2 regions of the Halomonas sp. G15 genome follow, and region 1 is predicted to be linked to the other one. Evidence: predicted binding sites of a transcription regulator. Region 1 holds the regulator's gene; the other holds the start of a gene.

The links. The regulator PhoB, encoded in region 1, activates phosphate uptake and scavenging genes when phosphate is short. The targets are predictions, from matches to a motif close to TGTCATANNNNTGTCANA.
Region 2: a site for PhoB is predicted at 4,743-4,760, ahead of LWH48_RS08640 (DUF6482 family protein). Genes of this name have one in related genera too.

What each region holds. Positions count from the first base shown of each region.
Region 1 covers NZ_JAJSPA010000013.1:29,974-38,072, forward strand. Annotated here, with positions in the region: gene pstA (phosphate ABC transporter permease PstA) at 1-935, shown strand, start outside; gene pstB (phosphate ABC transporter ATP-binding protein PstB) at 1,001-1,774, shown strand; gene phoU (phosphate signaling complex protein PhoU) at 1,800-2,528, shown strand; gene cysZ (sulfate transporter CysZ) at 2,620-3,348, shown strand; gene phoR (phosphate regulon sensor histidine kinase PhoR) at 3,353-4,657, opposite strand; gene phoB (phosphate regulon transcriptional regulator PhoB) at 4,659-5,348, opposite strand; gene ubiA (4-hydroxybenzoate octaprenyltransferase) at 5,424-6,314, opposite strand; gene LWH48_RS08215 (chorismate--pyruvate lyase family protein) at 6,489-6,965, opposite strand; gene LWH48_RS08220 (FAD-dependent oxidoreductase) at 7,114-8,099, shown strand, end outside.
Region 2 covers NZ_JAJSPA010000014.1:31,972-40,070, reverse strand. Annotated here, with positions in the region: gene LWH48_RS08675 (NAD(P)-binding domain-containing protein) at 1-294, opposite strand, end outside; gene rpsF (30S ribosomal protein S6) at 852-1,235, shown strand; gene rpsR (30S ribosomal protein S18) at 1,269-1,496, shown strand; gene LWH48_RS08660 (hypothetical protein) at 1,509-2,360, shown strand; gene rplI (50S ribosomal protein L9) at 2,376-2,822, shown strand; gene dnaB (replicative DNA helicase) at 2,944-4,332, shown strand; gene LWH48_RS08645 (hypothetical protein) at 4,412-4,705, shown strand; gene LWH48_RS08640 (DUF6482 family protein) at 4,825-5,127, shown strand; gene LWH48_RS08635 (thiol-disulfide oxidoreductase DCC family protein) at 5,184-5,576, opposite strand; gene LWH48_RS08630 (cryptochrome/photolyase family protein) at 5,573-7,183, opposite strand; gene hemH (ferrochelatase) at 7,304-8,099, shown strand, end outside.

The sequences.
Region 1 (8,099 bases):
TCCTGATACTGGAGAGTGTCGACGGGCGCCGCATCGAGCAGCCCCTGGACACTGTGCTGCGCGCCTGGCGCCCCAATGCCATGTCGTCGCCGGACAAGCTGGTCGCCTGGGCAGGGGGGGTATGGCGTTTCCTCTCCGAGGGGCCACGTGCCGCCAACAGCGACGGCGGGGTATGGCCGGCAATCTTCGGCACCGTGCTGATGGTGCTGCTGATGTCGCTGGTGGTGACCCCCTTCGGGGTGCTGGCGGGGATCTACCTCAACGAGGTGGCCCACCAGGGGCCTCTCACTCGGCTGGTGCGCATCGGGGTACGCAACCTGGCCGGGGTCCCCTCCATCGTCTATGGGGTGTTCGGGCTCGGGGTGTTCGTCTATGGCATCGGCGGCACCCTGGACGAGTGGTTCTTCGCCGAGTCACTGCCGTCGCCCACCTTCGGCACCGGCGGCCTGCTGTGGGCCTCGCTGACCCTGGCATTGCTGACCCTGCCGGTGGTAATCGTGGCCACCGAGGAGGGGCTGGCCCGGGTACCCGACCATCAACGGGAGGGCGCCCTGGCCCTGGGGGCCACGCGCATGGAGATGCTGACCCGGGTGGTGCTGCCGATGACCGTGCCCGCCATGCTGACCGGGATGATCCTGGCCGTGGCCAGGGCCGCCGGCGAGGTGGCGCCGCTGATGCTGGTGGGCGTGGCCAAGCTCGCTCCCCAGGTGCCGGTGGACGGCGACTTCCCCTTCCTGCATCTTGAGCGCAAGTTCATGCATCTTGGCTACCACATCTATGATGCCGCCTTCCACGGTGATGACGTCCAGGCCGCCATACCGCTGGTCTTCGCCACGGCGTTGCTGCTGGTGCTGGTGATCCTGGTGCTTAACCTGACTGCAATATTCCTGCGTCATCATCTGAGGGCGCGTCATGGGGCACCGTCGCGCTGGTAGCGCGAGCCCCGGGGAGAGACTGTTTCGTGTCCGTTTTCACCTCGTCATCCGCCGCCGGCGGGCCGATCATCGATTTCGCGGCCGCCGAGAGCAGCCTGGAGATCGCTGGCCTGAGCCTCGCCTATGGCGAGAAGCCGGCGCTGCGCGATCTCACGCTGCGTATTCCGCGGCATCGGGTGACGGCCTTCATCGGGCCCTCGGGGTGCGGCAAGTCGACCCTGCTGCGGGCCCTCAACCGGCTCCATGACCTCAACGATGAGGTGGTGCGGAGCGGCGAGATCCGCCTCGAAGGGCAGGATATTCACGCCCCGCAGGTGGATGTGGCGGAGCTGCGGCGCCGGGTGGGCATGGTGTTCCAGGCACCCAATCCCTTCCCCATGTCGATCTACGAGAATGTGGCATTCGGCCTGCGCCTGCAGGGCGGCATGCGCAGGCGCGAGATCGACGACACCGTCGAGTGGGCCCTGCACTCGGCGGCGCTGTGGGAAGAGGTGAAGGATCGCCTGCGCGCCTCGGCATGGACCCTCTCCGGCGGCCAGCAGCAGCGTCTGGTGATCGCCCGGACCCTGGCGGTGCAGCCCGAGGTGCTGCTGCTCGACGAGCCGGCCTCGGCCCTGGATCCGATCTCGACGCTGAAGATCGAGGAACTGATCCGCAACCTGAAGTCGCAGCTCAGCCTGGTGCTGGTCACCCACAACATGCAGCAGGCGGCCCGGGTCTCCGACTACACCGCCTTCCTGCAGCAGGGTGAGCTGGTGGAGTACGGCCCCACTCAGACGTTATTCACCAATCCGCGCCTGCGGCGCACCGAGAACTACATTACCGGGCGCATGATCTGACCGGTCCGGCCCCAAGGAGAGTCCCATGGACATCAGCAGCGATATCCACAGCCAGCATATTTCCCGGCAGTTCAACCAGGAGCTCGAGGAGCTCAAGACCCACCTGATGGCGATGGGGGGGCTGGTCGAGAAGCAGGTTCAGGACGCCGTCACTGCCCTGCTCGAGGGCGATTCTGCGCTGGGCCGCCAGGTGGTCGAGAATGACCGCGCGGTCAACGATATGCAGATCAAGATCGACGCGGAGTGCACCCAGGTGCTGGCGCGCCGCCAGCCCACCGCCTCCGACCTGCGCCTGGTGCTGGCGGTGATCCGTGCCGGCTCCGACCTGGAGCGCATCGGCGACGAGGCGAGCAAGATCGCCCGCAACGCCTGCGAGCTGATCGACGGCGACAACGGCAGCCGCGGCTTCGTCGAGGTGCGCATGATCAGCGAGCATGTGCGGCGCATGGTGCGTGACGCCCTGACCTCCTTTGCCCGCTTCGACACCGAGCTGGCGCTCAAGCTGGTCCACGAGGATGAGCAGGTCGACAACGAGTACCAGAGCGCCATGCGTTCGCTGATGACCTTCATGATGGAGGATGCGCGCTCGATCTCGCCGGTGCTCAGCCTGATGTGGATCCTGCGTGCCCTGGAGCGTATCGGTGACCACGCCAACAACCTGGCCGAGTACGTGGTCTACCTGGTCAAGGGCATGGATATCCGCCACACCGACCCCGAGGACCTCGACGCCGAGGCGATCTCGCGCAGGGATTGACCTCGGGCAGCGATTCATCGTCAATAGCGCAGGCCATCGCCACAGGGTGATGGCCTGCTTTCATTGGTCGTCGCTCTCGCAAGGAACTGCAATGCTTGATGCCTTCACGGCCCTGGCCCGTGGTACCCGTCTGGTCTACGGGGCCGGCCTGCGCCGCTACGTATTTGCTCCCATCGCCGTGAACCTGCTGGTCTATGTCGCCATGCTGTGGTTCGTGCTGGCCAACTTCGGCAGCTGGCTGGACCACTGGATGGCCATGGTGCCCGGCTGGCTCGCCTGGCTGGAGTGGCTGATCTGGCCACTGTTCGTACTCAGCCTGGTGCTGGCGGTGTTCTTCACCTTCACCCTGGTGACCCATATCATCGCCGCGCCCTTCTACGGTTTCCTGGCCGAGAAGGTGGAGATCGCCGCCACCGGCCGGGCGCCCCTCGACGACCGTGGCCTGGCCAAGACCGCGGTGGATGCCCTGGGCCGCGAGATGGTCAAGCTCGCCTACATCCTGCCGCGCATGGCGGTACTGTTCGTGATCAGCTGGATCCCGGTGGTCAACCTGGCAGCACCGCTGCTGTGGGCGCTGTTCTCGGCCTGGATGATGGCGATCACCTACCTCGATTACCCCATGGACAACAACAAGGTGAGCTTCGCCGACATGCGGCGCCGCCTGAAGTCTCGCTGGTGGCCGACGCTGAGCTACGGTGGCGGGGTCACCCTGATCACCTGGATCCCGCTGGCCAACCTCTTCCTGCTGCCCGGGGCGGTGGCTGCTGGAGTGCTGATGTGGGATGGCCACTACCGGAACCTGCCGGCGCGCCGCGGCTGAGGCGTCAGCCGGCGTGGGTGCCGGTTGCCAGCCGGGTGGCGGGGAAGACGCAGCGGAAGGTGGCTCCCTGGTGGGGTCGGGAGTCGATCTCCAGATGGGCGTCGTGGCGCAGCAGCACATGCTTGACGATGGCCAGGCCCAGGCCGGTACCTCCGGTCGCCGCGCTGCGCCCCTTGTCGACCCGGTAGAAGCGCTCGGTAAGGCGCGGGATATGCACCGGATCGATGCCCTCGCCGTCATCGATCACCTCCAGGCAGGAGCCGTGGTCGGGGCCTGGGCGCCAGCTCAGGGTGATATGGCTGCCCTCAGCGGTATAGCGCACGGCGTTGAAGGCCAGGTTGGAGAGGGCGCTGCGGACCTCCTGTTCGCTGCCCGTCAGGGCCCGCGGCTCCTTGAGCTCCACCGTGATGACATGGCGCCCGCCGGAGAGCGCCTCGGCGTCGCGTCTGACGCTCTCCAGCAGTGCGGCCATGTCCAGTGGCACATGGTCGGCGCCGCCGCGGTCGATCTCCAGTCGCGACAGCAGCAGCAGGTCCTCGACCAGGTTCTGCATGCGGGTGGTCTGCTCCTGCATGCTGGCGAGGCCGCGGCCCAGGCGGGGGGGGAGCAGCTCGGCCTGGTCGGCATAGGTCTCCAGGTAGCCGGCGAGCACCGTGAGCGGCGTGCGCAGCTCATGGGAGACGTTGGCCACGAAGTCGCGGCGCATCTCCTCCAGGCGGTGCAGGCGGGTGATATCGCGGGCCATCAGCAGGCGCTCGTCGTCACCGTAGAGGGTGATCTGGAACTGCAGGATCATGCGCTCGTCGATGGGCGAGGGCAGGGTCAGCGGTTCGCGGTAGTCGCGACGGTGGAAGTAGTCGACGAAGCGTGGGTCGCGCAGCAGGTTGGTGATGTGGTGACCGCGATCCAGCGCCGCCTTCAGCCCCAGCATCTGCTCCGCAGCGCTGTTCCACCACTCCATGTCGCCATGGCGGTCGAGCATCACCACGCTGTCGCGCATCGCCTCGGAGGACTCCTGGATACGCCGCAGGGTGCTGAGCAGCCGCCCCTGGGTGATGCGCTGGCCCTTCTGATAGCGGTAGAGGCGGTCCATCAGGTCGCCCCACAGCCCCGCGGCCGAGGGCGGCTCCGCCTGGGTGTCATGGGTCAGCCAATGGTGAAGGCTGCGCAACTGATGGAGGTGGTAGGCGAGGCACAGCGCGAGGCCCAGGGACAGTCCGGCGCCCGGTGCGCCCAGCGGCCAGCCGATCGCCAGGCCCAGGCCAGCCAGCAGAAGAAGACGCCACAGCTCGCGCTTCCAGAGCCTCACATCAGGCCTTGGCGGAGAACCGGTAGCCGGTGCCGCGCACCGTCTGTACCAGATGCTGGTGGCGCTCGCCCAGCGCCTTGCGCAGGCGGCGGATATGCACGTCGACGGTACGCTCCTCGACGTAGACGTTACCGCCCCACACCTGGTCCAGCAGCTGGCTGCGGGTGTAGGCGCGCTCCTGGTGGGTCATGAAGAACTGCAACAGGCGGTACTCGGTGGGACCCATCTCGAGCCCCTGGCCGTCGGCGCTGACCCGATGGCTGACCGGGTCGAGCAGCAGTCCCTCCACCTCCACCGGATCCTCGACGCCGCGCGGTGTGGCGCGGCGCAGCACGGCCTTGAGGCGCGCCACCAGCTCGCGGGGCGAGAAGGGCTTGGTGATGTAGTCATCGGCGCCGGACTCGAGCCCCTGGATCTTGTTGTCCTCCTCGCCCTTGGCGGTGAGCATGATGATCGGCAGCTCGGCGGTGGTCTCCTCGCGCTTGAGGCGCCTCGCCAGCTCGATGCCGCTGGTGCCGGGCATCATCCAGTCGAGCAGCAGCAGGTCGGGCTGGTGGTCCACCACCATGGCGTGGGCGGTCTGGGCGTTGTCCGCCTCGAGCACACGATAGTCGGCCATCTCCAGCGCCATCGCGATCATCTCGCGGATCGGCGCTTCATCGTCGACAATCAGTACGGTCTTGGCGGTCATCCTGAAGCCTCGGGTCAATGACGGGTCGATGTCGATTGCACCACGCCATTATGACACTGGAGTGACAGCACTGCCCTACTGGATGCCCGGCCACAGGCTCAGGGCGATGCCGGCGAACACCAGCAGCCCCGACCAGTAGTTGTTGAGGAAGGCCCGGAAGCAGGGCTCGCGTTCGCGTTCGCGGATCAGCCAGTGCTGCCAGGCGAAGGTGGCGGCCATGGCCGCCAGGCCCAGCCAGAAGAAACCGCCCAGGTCGAGCCGTGCCCCGGCCCAGGCCAGAAGCGCCAGCGTCACCAGCTGCAGCAGGCCGATCATGAAGCGGTCGGCGCCGCCGAACAGCACCGCGGTGGACTTGATGCCGATCTTCAGGTCGTCGTCGCGGTCGACCATGGCGTACTGGGTGTCGTAGGCCACGGTCCATACCACATTGGCGGCGAACAGCAGCCACGCCTCGAAGGGCACCTGGCCGAGCACCGCGCCGAAGGCCATGGGGATCGCCCAGGAGAAGGCGGCCCCCAGGAAGAGCTGGGGCAGGTGGGTGTAGCGCTTCATGAAGGGGTAGATGAAGGCCAGGATCAGGCCGCCGATCGACAGCAGGACCGTGAACAGGTTGGTGAACAGCACCACCACGAAGGCCGCGAGCACCAGCAGCAGGAACAGCGCCTGGGCCTCGCCTTCGCTGATGCGGCCGGTGGCCAGGGGGCGATCCAGGGTCCGCTTGACGTGGCCGTCGAAGTGGCGGTCGGCGTAGTCGTTGACCACGCAGCCGGCGGCGCGCATCAGGTAGACGCCGGCGACGAAGATCAGCAGCAGGTGGCGCTCCGGCAGGCCCTCGGCGGCTACCCACAGCGCCCACAGGGTGGGCCACATCAGCAGCCAGGTGCCGATGGGGCGGTCGAGGCGCATCAGGCGCAGGAAGTCGGGGATCCGGGCCAGGCCCGTGGGGCGCATCAGGGAGCGGTCCATCTCTACCTCGCGGTGGGTTGTGGAGTGGGGGGATGCGCTGACGGGGCTGTTCCGGTGATACGCCTTCGAGGAGGCGCTGTGAACCCTTCCCTGGGCGCTACCGACGCCTTCCCTGGCGTAGGACCTCCTCTTCGGCGTATCCCCGGCGCCCCTGGGCATCGGGAATCCCAGAGCCTAGCGCGAAGGCAGGCCGAGGTCATCCGCCATGGCGTCGAGGAACCATTCCTGCACCAGCACGCGGAAGTCGCCGTGGCGAAACACCGAGCGGCGTCCCCAGGGCCCGCGGTCCGGGTGGAAGCCGGCAGGGGCGCGGGTCACCTCGATCTCTCCGCGCTCGAGGTCCGGCTGGCGGAACAGCCAGCTGCCCAGGGAGCGTTCGCCGAGATGCTCCAGGTCATGGGCGGGCAGCCCCTCAAGGGGGGCCACCGAACGCGCCACCACCCAGGGTGATTCGCCCAGGCACAGCGCGACCTCGCGCAGCCAGGCCTGGCGTCCCGGTGGCAGGGCGAGGGCCTGGGCCTCGTCGCGCCGCGGGGTTCCGGTACGCTGGTCGAGCAGCTGGACCTGGAAGGGGCGCGGCCGACCGGCCTCGGTGAGTCGCAGGGTCAGAGAATCCCGGGAGCCGACCCAGCGCCGCCAGGCGGGGCTCATGGAGGGCCGCGCCGCGGCCAGCGGCAGCCAGCGCACCGGACCGGGCAGGGCGTGACGTGAGGAATCGGGCACCACGGGCTCCGTGTCCATCCTTGGGGCCGGGTAGTGTACCATGCGCCACCATCCCCCTTCCTCGACGAGGAGACCCATGAGCGCCCCCTTGACCATCCTCGGCAGCGGCATGGCGGGCCTCGGCCTGTTGCGCCAGCTGCGCGCCCTTGACACCGAGCGACCGGTGACCCTGATCACCGCCGACAGCGGCGACGACTACTCCAAGCCGCTGCTCTCCACCGGCTTCGCCAAGGGGCTGCCGCCCGAGCGGCTGGCCGCCCGCAGCGCCCTGGCGATCGCCGAGTCTCTGAACGCGGTGGTGCGCACCCATACCCGGGTCGAGGCCATCGATACCCGGGCCCATACCCTGCGCATCGGCGAGGAGCGGCTGGACTACGGGGAGTTGGTGCTGGCCACCGGGGCGGCACCGGTCGCCCCCTTCGACGTGCCCGAGGCCCTGGCCGGACGGGTGATGACGGTCAACGACCTGGACGATTATCGCGCCTTCCACGCCGCAGTGAGCGACCTGGGCCGGCCGGCCCGGGTGGCCATCGTCGGTGCCGGCCTGGTGGGCTGCGAGTTCGCCAACGACCTGCTGGCCGGCGGCCATCGGGTGAGTCTGGTGGCACCGGAGGCCGCGCCGCTGCCGCGCCTGCTTCCCGAGCCGCTGGGGCGAGCGCTGGGCGAGGCCTTCCGGGACGCCGGCATGGGCCTGCACCTGGGCGCGGGGGTCGTGGGACTCCAGGCCGAGGGCGGCGATGCGCTGGTATGTCTCGAGGACGGCACTGCCGTGGTGGCCGACCTGATCCTGTTGGCCACCGGCCTGTCGCCCCGCACGGCGCTGGCCGAGGCGGCGGGCCTCGCGGTCAGCGCCGCGGGAATCCACACCGATCGGACCCTGGCTACCTCGGCGCCGGATGTCTATGCGCTGGGAGATGTGGCCTGCGTCGAGGGGGTCAACGCCATGTACGTGCAGCCGCTCCAGGCCTCCGCTCGGGCCCTGGCCCGCACCCTGACCGGCACACCCACCCCGGTGCGCTACGGCGCCTGGCCGGTGCTGGTCAAGACGCCGCTGCTGCCGGT
Region 2 (8,099 bases), on a different contig from region 1:
CGGATAGGAGGCGATCGGCTTGCCGAAGTGCTCCTCGAAGCTGTAGTCGGCGAACTCCAGGCACTCCTTGGGGCCGTTGGACCACAGGTAGCGGTACATGCTGCTGTGGACGGGTTCGCCATTGGCATCGAGGCCGGTGCGCCAGGTGTAGTTCCACTGGCCGCCCCAGTCGCTCTGCTTCTCGAAGCAGACCAGTTCGACGGGGTCGGCTCCCTTCTCGAAGGCTGACTGGAAGGCGCGCAGTTGCGCCAGGCCGCTGGGGCCGGCACCGATGATGGCAACACGTTTTGTCATGAATGGCTCCGTGAGAGAGGCTCGCCACGGCGCCGCCGACAGTGGCGGCCGGGTCGAGCATCGAGATGGCAGAAAGCATGGATGCCCGGTGCCCGTCAGGAGGCAGGACGCCTGGTCCGCGATTCGGTCCCGGGGTGGTGATCCGTCCCCGGGAGGGGGCGCCTGTCGTAGTGACGGGGCGGAGTGCTTGCTGATGGCGTCATGGCGCCGATTCCGAGGCAGGGCCCATGCAGGCCGGCGACAGCGGAGGAGAGGCGGCATGGCGCGCCCGGAATCAGTGCGGGTGTGGCGTGTCGGCCACGGGGAAAGCGGGGTGATCCATAACTATGCGTTATCAAAATATGGATATTTGATTATTATGTCAAATATCTGTCCGTTGCTGCCGCGCCCCCGAGGCCATGATCGAGGAAACGCGCCTTGCCAGTCCGGCGGCCATTCTTTAGAATGCTTGCGCCCGTTCGTCCATCGAGCGGGCATTCGTGTTTCTTCTATCACCTCCTTGCTTCCCCGGAGCGCCGAGACCTCCCGAGGAAGCTGCCAAACCGCAAGGAGATCCCATGCGTCATTACGAAATCGTGTTCATGGTCCATCCGGACCAGAGCGAGCAGGTTCCGGCCATGGTCGAGCGCTACACCAGCCTCGTCACCGAGAACGGCGGTACCGTGCATCGCCTGGAGGATTGGGGCCGTCGTCACCTGGCCTACCCGATCAACAAGATCCACAAGGCTCACTACGTGCTGATGAACGTCGAGTGCAGCGGCGAGACCCTCGACGAGATCGAGAACATCTTCCGCTTCAACGACGCCATCATCCGCAGCCTGGTGGTGCGCTGCAACGAAGCCATCACCGAGGCCTCGCCGATGATGAAGCCGGTGGAAGAGAAGCGTACCCGTCGCGAAGATAAGCCCCGCGACGAGAAGCCCCGCGCCGAGTCCGCCTGATCACCCCCATCGCACGTCTGAAGGAGTCTTCACATGGCACGCTTTTTCCGTCGCCGCAAGTTCTGCCGTTTCACCGCCGAGGGCGTGAAGCAGATCGATTACAAGGATCTGGACACCCTCAAGGCCTACATCACCGAGACCGGCAAGATCGTTCCCAGCCGTATCACCGGTACCAAGGCCCGCTACCAGCGCCAGCTGGCTACCGCCGTCAAGCGCTCGCGCTACCTGGCACTGCTCCCCTACTCCGATAGCCACCAGTAAGCCGGCGGCAAGATGCTGACGATCGCCCGCTGGGTGATGCGCGGTACGCCCTACGCCTCCGGCGGGGCCGCCGTGGCCACCCTGATTCCCTGGCTGTTCTGGCTGGGGGCCGCCATCGCGGCCCTGGTCACCCTGCGTCGGGGACTCTCCCCGGCACTGCCGGTGATCGTGGCCGCCGCCGTGCCTTCGGGCTGGTGGTGGATGCAGGGGGATGTCATCCCGCTCTCCAGCGTGCTGCTGGTGACCCTGATGGCGGTGGTGCTGCGCTCCCGCCTGCGCTGGAGCGAAGCGCTGATCGTCGGCGCCCTGGCCGGCGCGGTGATGATCCAGCTGGGTATCTTCCTGCCCCCCGGGGGCACCGGGGAGATGCTCGACCAGCTGCGACAGGCCTCTCCCGAGGTCGAGCGCCTGCTCACCGAGCTGGGCAGCCAGGGGTTCGATGCCGAGCAGCTGGCGGGATTGCTGATCGGTGGAGTCACCGGTCTTATCGTGCTGATTGCCGCCGTGGCCTGTCTGGCCCTGGCGCGCAGCTGGCAGGCGGGACTCTACAACCCCGGGGGCTTCCGCGAGGAGTTCCACGCCCTGCGCCTGGCGCCGCGTGAGCTCGCCGTGCTGGTGGTGCTCGGGGCGATCGGTGCCGTGCTGGGGCTTCCGGGCCTGGGCATGCTGCTGTGGGTTCCGCTGCTGGTCGCCGGCATCGCCCTGGTGCATGGATTTATCGGACTGAAAGGGATGAACGGGCTGTGGCTGGTCGCCTTCTACCTGCTGCTGATCACCACCTGGCCCATGATTCTGATCGTGCTGCTGCTGGCCTTCATCGACGCCTTCGCGAACATTCGCGGGCGCCTGGCCAGCCGCAACTGACAAGAGGTTTACGAGATGGAAGTCATTCTGCTCGACAATATTGGCAAGCTGGGCGGCCTGGGTGACCAGGTCACCGTCAAGCCCGGTTACGGCCGCAACTACCTGGTGCCCTACGGCCTCGCCGTGCCGGCCACCAAGGACAACATCGAGGCCTTCGAGGCCCAGCGTGCCGAGCTCGAGGCCCAGGCTGCCGAGCGCAAGGCCGAGGCCGAGGCGCGTGCCGCCCAGCTCAACGAGATCGAGCTCTCTCTGGTCGCCAAGTCCGGCGACGAGGGCAAGCTGTTCGGCTCCATCGGGCCCCGCGACCTGGCCGATGCCATCGCCTCGGCCGGCATCGATGTGGCCAAGAGTGAAGTGCGCATGCCGGAAGGTCCGATCCGCGCCACCGGCGAGTACGACATTGCGCTGCGTCTGCACGCCGATGTCGAAGCCACCGTGCGCGTGGTGGTGGTCGCCGAGTAAGTCCTGACGGCCGCTCCTGACGAGGGGCGCGGGGAGAGATCCTCGCGCCCCTCGTCGCGTTTTTATTGTGTCTGTCTGGGGTAGAATGGCGACCCCGCAATGCCCAGGGTGAACCATCGCCATGTCAGAGATGCTCGAGCACGACCAGGAAACCGCCGCCCTCAAGGTACCGCCCCACTCGCTGGAGGCGGAGCAGTCGGTGCTGGGCGGACTGATGCTCGACAACCAGGCCTGGGACAACGTCGCCGACCGCCTGGTGGCCGACGACTTCTATCGCTACGAGCACCGCCTGATCTTCAACGTCATGGCGGAGCTTGCCGAGTCGGCGCGGCCGCTGGACGTGGTGACCCTCTCCGAGGCGCTGGAGGGGCGTGACCAGCTGGACACCGTGGGCGGCCTGGCTACCCTCGCCGAACTGGCCCGCAATACCCCCTCCGCGAGCAATATCCGCGCCTATGCCGATATCGTTCGCGAGCGGGCGACCCTGCGCAAGCTGATCCGTGCCGCCAGCCAGATCGCCGATGGTGCCTTCAGCCCCCAGGGGCGGCCGGCGGACGAGCTGGTCGACGAGGCCGAGCGGCTGGTGTTCCAGATCAGCGAGGAGCGCCCCAAGTCGGGCGGCCCCATCGGCATGAGCGAGCTGCTCGCCAAGGCGGTGGACCGCATCGACGAGCTGTTCAACATGAAGGGCGAGATGACCGGCCTCTCCACCGGCTTCCGCGACCTGGACGAGATGACCTCGGGGCTGCAGCCCTCGGACCTGGTGATCATCGCCGGGAGGCCCTCGATGGGCAAGACCACCTTCGCGATGAACATCGTCGAACATGCCGTCATCTCCAGCGAGAAGCCGGTGATGGTGTTCTCCATGGAGATGCCCGCCGATGCCCTGATGCTGCGCATGCTCTCGTCGCTGGGGCGCATCGACCAGACCCGGGTGCGTACCGGCCAGCTGGAGGACGAGGACTGGCCGCGGCTGACCTCGGCGGTGAACCTGCTCAAGGACAAGCAGCTGTTCATCGATGATACCGCGGCGCTGTCGCCCAACGAGATGCGCTCGCGTATCCGCCGCCTGGTGCGTGAGCACGGCAACGTCGGGCTGGTGATGATCGACTACCTTCAGCTGATGCAGATCCCCGGCTTCTCCGAGAACCGTACCGGCGAGATCTCCGAGATCTCCCGCTCGCTCAAGGGGCTGGCCAAGGAGTTCGGCTGTCCGGTGGTGGCGCTCTCCCAGCTCAACCGCTCCCTCGAGCAGCGTCCCAACAAGCGGCCGGTGATGTCGGACCTGCGCGAATCCGGCGCCATCGAGCAGGATGCCGACGTGATCGCCTTCGTCTATCGTGACGAGGTCTATAATCCCGACAACCCCGACAATCAGGGGCTGGCCGAGCTGATCATCGGCAAGCAGCGTAACGGCCCCATCGGCACGGTGCATATGGCCTTCATTGGTCGCTATACCCGCTTCGAGGACCTGGCGCCCGACAGCTATGGAGATGGCTTCGGCGAGTGAGCGCGGGCGTCGCGGGTTGAGCCGGGGCGAGGGGCCCGTATAATGCCCACCCCCCGAACGAGTACAGGAAGGAGGTAGCATGGCAGGCGGATTTCAGCGCGGCAATCGACGCCGCACCCCCAAGCTGGAGGCGCGCGGCGAGCTCCAGTCCGTGGAGCGTGAAGGCCCGTTCAAGGAGTGGCTGGGCATGCCCGACCTCTACCGCTACCAGCTGATGGTGGAGGGTGAGACCTACAGCTACCAGACCGAGGACGCTGAACTGCCGGTGGCGGTGGGTGACCGTGTGGTTTTCCGCTACAAGGAGACCAAGGCCGGCAAGTGGGTCGACCGGAACTCGCTGGGCAAGGCGATCGATCCTTCCGACTATCAATAGCTTGTGGAACTCTCCTGGGGTCTCGTAGTCACATTTTTGACATGCAGCCGTCACCCTGGCGTCATCCTCCGGCGCCAGTCTGTGAGGACATGCAACTACAAGACACCCTGGAGGGATCCATGGATTTTCACGACCTCAAGGCCTTCGCGGCCCATCATGACAACTACGAGATTCGCGTCATCGGCCATGCCGGCAGTCGCTTCTATCAGGTAGAGCTGGAGGACATCGAGGGGCAGCGACACATGCTGACCCGTCAGGGCAAGCCGGTGCTGTTCCGCGCCCTGGACGACGTCTATGTGGAGCTCAAGCGTGCCGGCATTCACCGCGCTTACCTGGTTCAGCAGGTGCCTCACGACGAGGTGATCGGCCGCGCCACCCACTATCAGGACCCGCTGACTTCACGCATGCCGCTGGTCTTCTGAGCATCGTTCCGGTTTCGGCCGGCTCCTTCTCGTAGACCGCCGCCCGGCGAGACGATTCACCGCCGCCGCGCCTCCAGCCAGCGCCCCAGGCGCACCCGGCGGCGGGCAAACCAGCGATAACCCGCATCCATCAGCCCCGCCAGTCCTGGCAGGGTGCTAATCCATACCAGCCGCCGGTAGCCCAGCACCGCGTAGAGCGCGCGGCTGGCGTCCATGCCGATGTACCAGTGGCCCCTGGCGTCCTGCAGGTGCAGCCGGCCCATCATTTCCTCGAAGGTCCGGCCCTGCGCCGTGGCGTCGAAGTCCGGTGCCTGGATATCCACCAGCGCCACGCGCGCCCGTCGTGGATGTCGTTCCAGCCAGGCCACCTCACGCTGGCACAGCGGGCAGTCGCCGTCGTGATAGAGGGTGACCGGCGGCGTGGCGGCGAGGGGATCGCGACGGCTCATGGGGTCTCCTCCTGGCGCGTGGTGCGGTAACCGGCGAGATGGCGGCGGCGCTCTTCAACGTCTCCCGCCTGGCGCCAGGCCGAGCTTCGCGGCAGCGCCGCCAGGAAGGCCTCCGCTTGCTCTCGCATGGCCGAACGCTTCTCGTCGCTCATCCTGGCCAGCGAGCCATAGATCAGTTTCATGCGCGGGTTGGCCGAGAGAGTCTCGGCATGACGCTCCAGGAAGCGCCAGTAGAGGCTGTTGAGCGGGCAGGCGTCGTCCCCGGTGACCCGCTTCGGGTCGAAGCGGCAGTGGCGACAGTGGTCCGACATGCGGTCGATATACTTGCCCGAGGCGCAGTAGGGCTTGGAGCCCATCAGGCCGCCATCGGCATGCAGCACCATCCCCAGGGTATTGGGCAGCTCCACCCACTCGCAGGCGTCGGCATACACCGCCAGGTACCAGTCGCACAGCGCCTCCGGCGATACATCACACAGCAGTGCGATGTTGCCGGTCACCATCAGCCGCTGGATATGGTGGGCATAGGCGTTGTCGCGGGTCATCTCGATGGCGCGCGCAAGGCAGCGCAGCTCGGTCTCGCCGCTCCAGTAGCAGGCCGGCAGGTCGCCCTCGGCCCCCAGGGCGTTGCCCGTCTTGTAATCGGGCATGCGTGTCCAGTAGAGGCCGCGCACATACTCCCTCCAGCCCAGGATCTGGCGGATAAAGCCCTCCACCGAGTTCAGCGGGGCGTGCCCCTCGAGATACTCCCGCTCCGCCGCCTCGCACAGCTCGCGAGGCGACAGCAGCCCCAGGTTGAGTGCCGCCGCGAGCCGCGAGTGGAACAGGAAGGGCTCGGCGTCGCTGATGGCGTCCTGGTAGCGACCGAACTCGGGGAGCAGGTGCTGGATGAAATGGCGCAGGTCGACCAGCGCCTGGCGCCGCGTCACCGGCCAGTGGAAGCCCTCGAGGCTGCCGAAGTGGTCGCCGAAGTGCTCCGCCACCAGCGCCAGGACCTCCTCGGTGACGGCGTCCCGACGGTGGTGCGGGGGTTCCGGGGCCGTGAGTGACTCCGGCAGCGGCTCGCGGTTGTCGTGGTCGAAGTTCCACTGCCCGCCGGCGGGCTGGTCATCCTCCATCAGGAGGCCCGTTCGCCGTCGCTGCTCCCGGTAGAAGTACTCCAGGCGCAGCGACTTTCGGCCGCGCGCCCAGGCGGCGAAGTCGTCCGGAGTGGTATAGAAGCGGTCATCCTCGAGCAGGCGCCAGGGCAGGGCGGCGCGCACACGCTCGTGCATCGCCTGCCACAGCCGCCACTCCCCGGGACGCACGACCTGGATCTCGTCGCAGCCGTAGAGGGCTGCCAGCCGCTCCGCCTCCTGGATCAGCCCCTGGGCGTTGTCGGCATCGTCCAGGGCGCTGTAGTGCACCCGGAAGCCCCTGTCGCGAAGTTCGGCGGCGAAGTGGCGCATGGCGGCCAGGATCAGGGCGATCTTCTGTGGGTGGTGGGGCACATAGGTGCCTTCGGCGGCCACCTCGCAGAGCGCCACCACGGCACCGTCGGGTGGGTCGCGCAGGCTGGCGAGCGTCGGGGTGAGCTGGTCGCCGAGCACCAGTACCAGGGGGCGGGACATGGCTTGACCTCGAATTGTACAAATCCATTTGATAGTACAACCCGATCGCCGTCGTCGCGAGGGTCCTGATACACTAGACCCGTTTTCAACAACCGCACGTATCGACCAAGGAGCCAGCCCATGACCACCGCGACCCCGGATTCGGCCAATTCCGGCATGGACCACCCCGGCAGCGGCCGCCTGGCCCATGCGCCGGATGACCATCCGCCGATTCCGCGCGCCCGGGTCGGCGTGGTGCTGGTCAACCTGGGCACCCCGGACGCCACCGACTACTGGTCCATGCGCCGCTACCTGAGTGAGTTCCTCTCCGACAAGCGGGTGGTGGACTATCCGAGCTGGAAGTGGCAACCGCTGCTGCAGCTGATCATCCTTTCGCGGCGGCCCTTCAAGTCCGGCGAGGCCTACCGTGGCATCTGGAACACCGAGAAGGACGAGAGTCCGCTGTTGACCATCACCCGGGATCAGACCCGCAAGGTGGCCGAGGGTCTCGAGGAGCGCTACGGCGATCAGGTGATGGTCGACTTCGCCATGCGCTACGGCAACCCCTCTACCGACAGCGTGCTAAAGCGCCTGCAGGCGGCGGGCTGCGAGCGGATCCTGTTCTTCCCGCTCTACCCCCAGTACGCCTCGCCCACCACCGCCACCGCCAACGACCATGCCTTCCGCACCCTGATGAAGCTCAAGTGGCAGCCGGCGATTCGCACGGTGCCGGCCTATTTCGAGCATCCTCACTATGTCGAGGCCCTGGCCAACTCGGTACGTGAGGCGTATGACGCCGCCGAGACGCCGCCGGAGGTGCTGGTGGCCTCCTATCATGGCGTGCCCAAGCGCTTCCTGATGGAAGGCGATCCCTACCACTGTCAGTGCCAGAAGACCACGCGACTGCTGCGCGAGGCCCTGGGCTGGGAAAAGGACA